DNA from 3 places in the Pantoea jilinensis genome. Region 2 is predicted to be linked to each of the others. Evidence: predicted binding sites of a transcription regulator. Region 2 holds the regulator's gene; each other region holds the start of a gene.
The links. Region 2 encodes CRP, which controls carbon source genes, mostly activating them, when cyclic AMP is high. Its sites were predicted from a motif close to ATGTGANNNNNNTCACAT; they were not measured.
Positions count from the first base shown of each region.

Region 1: epd (erythrose-4-phosphate dehydrogenase) is a predicted target of CRP. The motif match lies at 1,223-1,240, and genes of this name have one in related genera.
Region 3: KTJ90_RS15755 (iron-containing alcohol dehydrogenase) is a predicted target of CRP. The motif match lies at 1,360-1,377, and genes of this name have one in related genera.

Region 1 is NZ_CP077746.1:766,945-769,219, reverse strand. Features, by position in the region: gene epd (erythrose-4-phosphate dehydrogenase) at 15-1,034, opposite strand; gene tkt (transketolase) at 1,349-2,275, opposite strand, start outside.
Region 2 is NZ_CP077746.1:420,808-423,082, forward strand. Features, by position in the region: gene KTJ90_RS01920 (YccS/YhfK family putative transporter) at 1-841, opposite strand, end outside; gene crp (cAMP-activated global transcriptional regulator CRP) at 899-1,531, opposite strand; gene KTJ90_RS01930 (OsmC family protein) at 1,835-2,239, shown strand.
Region 3 is NZ_CP077746.1:3,323,706-3,325,980, forward strand. Features, by position in the region: gene KTJ90_RS15745 (D-threonate 4-phosphate dehydrogenase) at 1-48, opposite strand, end outside; gene dtnK (D-threonate kinase) at 41-1,300, opposite strand; gene KTJ90_RS15755 (iron-containing alcohol dehydrogenase) at 1,488-2,275, shown strand, end outside.

The sequences.
Region 1 (2,275 bases), 350 kb from region 2:
ACGCAAACCGCGTCTTACCTGAAACCGCTTGCGGCCATCGCTAACGTCGTGTCGAGCATTCGGTTAGCAAAGCCCCATTCATTGTCACACCAGACCAGTGTCTTGATAAGGTGTTGACCGCTGACCCGCGTTTGTGTTCCGTCCACAATGGCACTGTGCGGATCATGGTTAAAATCTACTGAGACTAACGGTAATTCCGTGTAGTCAACTATACCACGAAATGCCCCTTCTGCCGCGCTTCGCAACAAGGTGTTAACGTCACATGCCGTTACCGCGTTATACACAGAAACGCTGAGATCAATGGCCGTCACGTTAATCGTCGGGACGCGAACGGCTATCGCCTCAAAGCGATCGTTGAATTTCGGAAAAATACGGGTGATGCCTGCCGCCAGACGCGTATCCACTGGAATGATGGACTGACTGGCCGCACGGGTCCGGCGCAGATCGCTGTGATAGGCGTCGATCACCTGCTGATCGTGCATCGCCGAGTGGATCGTCGTGACGGTGCCGGATTCGATACCAAACGCATCATCCAGCAGTTTAATGACCGGAATAATGCAGTTTGTGGTGCAGGACGCATTGGAGACGATGCGATCGCTGGCGGTGAGATCCTGCTGGTTAACACCGAACACGACAGTCGCGTCGAGATCGTTTCCGCCAGGATGAGAGAACAGCACTTTTTTGGCACCCGCCTGCAGATGGGCTTCGCCATCAGCCCGTGAGCCATAGACGCCGGTACAGTCCAGCACCACATCCACATCGAGTTCACGCCACGGCAAATCGGCTATGTCTGCACGGTGCAAAATGCGCAGGGTATCGCCACCCACCCACATAACATCGCGCTCCTGACGAACGTCGAAAGCAAAACGGCCATGGCTGGTATCGTATTTCAGCAGGTGCGCCATACCGGTGGCTTCAGCCAGCTCATTAATCGCGACCACGGTAATCTCTGCACGTCGGCCCGTTTCATAGAGCGCGCGCAGGACATTGCGTCCAATCCGGCCAAAACCATTTATCGCTATCCGTACCGTCATTTCTCTCCTGCCACGTCAGACTGAAAAAACGTGCCGTTAGCCTGAGCGCTTCACTGCATTTTGTACAGGAGATTCTTGCCCGGCATTGTCCGAAATCAGGGCGGCTGGCCCGACGACTGAAACGGTTCAGCCAGAATAATAGAAGGAAGGAATAACAGGAATGATTGCGATCAATCTGACTGCATAAATTTGGATCTGCGTCACAAATTTAAGCCAGAAAGTGTTATTACTGCAGGAATAAAAGAGCAAAAGGGACGAAAGGATCGCCCCTTTAATTTCACAACCAGGCGGGAGCAGACCCGCCTGGCCAGTTATTACGCCAGCAGCGCTTTCGCTTTCGCGACGACGTTGTCAACGGTAAAGCCAAACAGCTCGAACAGCTGATCTGCAGGTGCAGATTCACCGAAGCTGGTCATACCCACGATAGCGCCATTCAGGCCCGTGTATTTGAACCAGTAATCAGCGATGCCCGCTTCAATAGCAACGCGAGCGCTGACGGCTTTAGGCAGCACAGATTCACGGTATTCATCGCTCTGCTTGTCGAAAGCATCGGTTGACGGCATCGAGACCACGCGCACTTTGCGGCCTTCGCTGGTGAGTTTGTCCCAGGCACCGACAGCCAGTTCAACTTCTGAACCGGTTGCGATCAGGATCAGCTCAGGGGTGCCGTCGCAATCTTTCAGCACGTAACCACCGCGCGCCACGTTAGCCAGCTGTGCAGCATCACGTTCCTGCTGCGCCAGGTTCTGACGGGAGAAGATCAGTGCCGTTGGGCCATCCTGACGTTCGATAGCATATTTCCACGCCACCGCAGATTCTACCTGGTCACATGGACGCCACAGGCTCATGTTTGGTGTGGTGCGCAGGCTCGCCATCTGCTCAACCGGCTGATGCGTCGGGCCATCTTCACCCAGACCGATTGAGTCGTGAGTGTAGACCATGATCTGACGGATCTTCATCAGTGCCGCCATACGCGCTGCGTTACGCGCATACTCAACGAACATCAGGAAGGTAGCGGTGTATGGCAGGAAGCCGCCATGCAGTGCCAGACCATTGGCGATAGCGGTCATACCGAATTCACGCACGCCGTAATGGATGTAGTTACCCGCAGCATCTTCGTTGATTGGCTTAGAACCAGACCAGATAGTCAGGTTGCTCGGCGCCAGGTCAGCTGAGCCGCCCAGGTATTCCGGCAGAATTTTACCAAAGGCTTCGATAGCATTCTGTGACGCTTTACGGCT
Region 2 (2,275 bases):
CCGCCAGCACCCGTAGCCGGGCCGAAATGGTTTTGGCATTCCAGCGGATCACCGCTTCGGCATGGCTCTGTTCGACCAGCTTCTGCACCTCTTCCGGCCGATGCAGACTAACCGAGATGTGTTCCTGCAGATCCAGCGCCACCTGAAAGGCGCGCGTCAGCCGCTTATGGCTGTGATCGCGGCTTGCCGACAGCATGTGCATCTGCTGATAGCAGGTGTTAATCAGATCGACCACTTTCTGCTGACGCGCCAGCAGCGGCGGCAGTGCCTTTTCCGGGTCGGTCAGCTGCGTCAGCAGGGTGTATTTGGCGTCGCAGTAGTTAGCCAGCTCGCGGTAGATCAGGCTGAGGCTTTCGCGCATCGGCTGCTCTTTCCACAGCCAGAACCAGAACCAGTTAAACAGCCCATACCAGAGCGTGCCGCCGATGTAGAGCAGCGGGGTAACATAGATGGGCATGCGGCCAATGAGGCTCAGGGTAAAAATGGCGGCGATAAGCGTGCCGGGCAGCAGACGACCATGCAGCGGGCTGATCTCACCCGTCACGCCGAGCAGCAGGGGCATGGCGAACAGGATGAGCGGCAGCGGAATGGCATGCAGGGTGAGCCACTGAATCAGGAAGCTGCCGAGGGCAAACAGGCTGCCACCCACAATCAGGCGTTTGAAAAAGCGTTTATGCGGGGTATCCAGACCGGCAATATTGCAGCAGGCAGGCACTAACGAGAACAGCAGACCTTTTTGCAGGTCGCCAGCCAGCCAGCCCAGCGCGACGGGCAGACAAAGCACCAGCGTTTGCCGCAAGGCGTAGTTGACTTCAGGATGGTAAATAATTCGACGCCACATCGGCCCAACACAAACAATAACGGCGTGATGTTGCCATCACGCCGTGGGTGACAGGAATTAGCGGGTGCCGTAAACGACGATGGTTTTGCCGTGTGCGGAGATCAGGTTCTGATCTTCCAGCATCTTCAAAATACGGCCCACGGTTTCGCGTGAACAACCCACAATCTGGCCAATTTCCTGACGAGTGATTTTAATTTGCATGCCGTCGGGATGCGTCATGGCATCTGGCTGCTTCGCCAGGTTGAGCAGGGTCTGTGCAATGCGTCCGGTGACGTCGAGGAAAGCGAGGTTACCCACTTTTTCAGACGTGACCTGCAGGCGACGCGCCATCTGCGAGGAGAGTCGCATCAGGATGTCGGGATTAACCTGAATCAGCTGACGGAATTTCTTGTAAGAAATCTCCGCCACTTCGCACGCGCTTTTCGCACGTACCCAGGCGCTGCGCTCCTGGCCTTCTTCGAACAGGCCAAGCTCACCAATGAAATCGCCCTGATTCAGGTAGGAAAGAATCATCTCTTTGCCTTCTTCATCTTTAATCAGAACCGCGACGGAACCTTTCACGATGTAGTAAAGCGTTTCTGCTTTTTCACCTTGGTGAATCAGCGTACTTTTGGATGGATACTTGTGAATATGGCAATGGGACAGGAACCATTCGAGTGTAGGGTCTGTTTGCGGTTTGCCGAGAACCATTCGCTATTATCCTCTGTTGTAATCGTGCCCAAAATACAGGGGGCAGTTTTCCCTGTCAGGCGGTGAAAGCTTCAAGCGTTTCCCTTTCAGGAAATTATTCGGGCCGCATCAGGCGCAGTGCGCATCATTCTTCCCGGCTTCGCCATCGGGTGACGAAAAATATTTTCAGCACTGTTTGTAGCACAGCTTTTGCCGACTGTCTTGTGTTGTCTCGCTTCAGCTACAGGCGGATTTCTCTGGATTGCTGTTTACCAGGCGAAAGCGTACTCTGGCGACAAAACAGCGTATTCCGGAGCAAAAATCATGCAGGCAAGAGTGAAGTGGGTAGAAGGACTGACATTCCTCGGAGAATCCTCATCCGGCCATCAGATACTGATGGATGGAAATTCGGGCGATAAAGCGCCCAGCCCAATGGAGATGGTGCTGATGGCGGCCGGCGGATGCAGCGCGATTGACGTGGTATCAATTCTGCAAAAAGGCCGTAACGATGTGGCTGATTGTGAAGTAAAACTGACCTCAGAACGTCGTGAAGAGGCGCCGCGAATCTTTACGCACATCAACCTGCATTTTATCGTGAGTGGTAAAGCGCTCCAGGATAAAGCGGTCTCACGCGCGGTGGATCTTTCTGCTGAAAAATATTGTTCGGTGGCCATCATGCTGGGTAAAGGCGTGACGATTACGCATAGCTATGAAGTGATTGAGCTGTAACAGGCTGAAGGGCATTTTAAAGTCGCGGGCCAATTC
Region 3 (2,275 bases), 1.1 Mb from region 2:
GCTGATGCCCGCCGGATCGCCCATGGTGATCGCAATAATTTTACTCACTCGACTTCTCCTCAATAAAACCAATGGCTGCTACCAGGGTATTTTCATCACCAAAGCCACCCGCTTTGGTCATTACCGGCAGAGTAAATTCGCTGTTAAGCAGAATCCCGTGCGGCACACAGCCCGCCACCAGACCCTGAATTTTAAACCCGCTGGCCCCGAGAGCCTGAGCGACGGCAATCGCCACGTCGCCTCCTGACAGATAGAGCGCATGCGGTAGTTGCGCCCGGCACAGGCTAAAGGCCATTTCGCCCAGTAGTTGACAGATCGCCTCGCCCAGCTGCTGGCGCGTCAGGCTATATTGCTGGCAGAGATTTTCGATCTCGTGTCGCTGGAATGCATGCTGGCAAGTGCGGATCACCGTGTGGCGACCGGCACGCAATGCGGAGGTCGCCTGTTCGATCCAGCGATTCCGATCAGGCCAGGCGGGCTGCTGAAACAGCTGACGAATATCGACATCCACTATCTCAACGGCACGGTGATGACGCAGCGCAGCGATCTGCTGCTCTGCCTGACGGCTCATCGATCCCACCACAGCCAGCACAGGTCGCGCGGGGCAAACGGAGAGCGCAGCACCCAGCGCATCGCTTAACCCGGCAGTCCCCACCAGCAGGGGCGTTTCGCTCAGACGCGCCGCAGCCGTGATCAGTCGGGTCAGGTCGCCTTCCGTTTCAGCATCCACCACCACCACGCCCTGCGACGCCGCTAATACCGCATCAAGCCGATCGCTGCGCAGCGTCGCGAGATCGATCTCCGTGCCGTCGATCTGCATCTGATCGAGGATGCGGGCACTCAGGATCGGGGTTTTGGGATCGCTGGCAAATTCGGTGTCCGTCAGTAAACGCTGATCGACCCACACCTTGCCGTCGCGTGTGGTGCGGCCCAGTCGCGGTACGGCCGGTGCCACCAGCGCCATTTTTTTGCCGCTGGCGCGTAGCGCAGCCACCGTTTCAGCGCCGACGTTGCCACGCAACGTGGAGTCGATCTTTTTAAACAGCCAGCCCTGCTGAAGCTGTTTCGCATAGTGCTGCACCACCTGATTGACGCGCTCTGCGGCCTGGATGGTGCTGATGGCCCGGCTGTCGGTGCTGATCACCAACACATCTGCCGCCGTATCTGACAGCGATGCTCCGGTGCCAAACAGCACATGTACACGGGCTCCGGCCTGTGCCAGTCCGCTACCTGCATCGTTGGCACCGGTAAAGTCGTCAGCGATGACGAGCACCGGTGTTTTCCATATTGATGAGCCCATCCTCACTCCTGTCAGGCTATTGCCGCTGCATTTGATTATATTCAATCATGATTGATTATATGTGAGCAAGTTCAAATTAATCGAAATCGATATGCCTTATAAAATTAGCCACAGAGAGTGACTGACTTCGCATTGCGCTGAGCAAAATTAATCATTTACTCAGACATGACAGAGATAAGGGTATGAAATGAACATTAACAGCACGGTGATCAGCGGATATCAGGCGTTAAACGACATGCGCTATCTGCTGAAAGGCGTATCGACAGCGGTGGTGGTCACGGACCGGAACATTGAGGCGATTCCGGCGGTACAGGCTCTGATGGGTCAACTGCGGGATCTGATTCCGCGCATCAGCCTGGTAAATAGCGTTCCTCCTGAGCCAAGCCAGCATGACGTAGCCACGATTATCTCAGCGCTTTCCCAGGGCCAGGTCGACATGGTGATTGGCATCGGCGGTGGCAGCGTACTGGATGTAGCGAAGCTGCTGTCAGTGCTGTGCATTGACGCGGCACCCGCGCTGGACGCCCTGCTGGCTGGCGAAAAACCGGTGCGCCGCACCAGTTCAATGTTAATTCCCACCACTGCCGGCACCGGCTCGGAAGCGACGCCAAATGCGATTCTGGCGATCCCGGAGAAAGAGACCAAAGTCGGCATTATTTCACCAGTGATGCTGCCCGATGTGGTGGCGCTGGTGCCGGAACTCACCACCAGCATGCCACCGCACATCGCCTCGTCTACCGGCATTGATGCCCTGTGTCACCTGATCGAGTGCTTCACCGCCAACGTGGCCAATCCGGTCAGCGACAACTATGCGCTGATTGGGATGAAGAAGCTGTTCGCGAATCTCGAAACCACGCTGCGCGAGCCGGAGAATCTGCAGGCACGGCTGGAGATGCTCTGGGCCTCTTATTATGGCGGCGCATCGATTGCCCATGCCGGGACGCATCTGGTGCATGCGATGTCCTATCCGCTTGG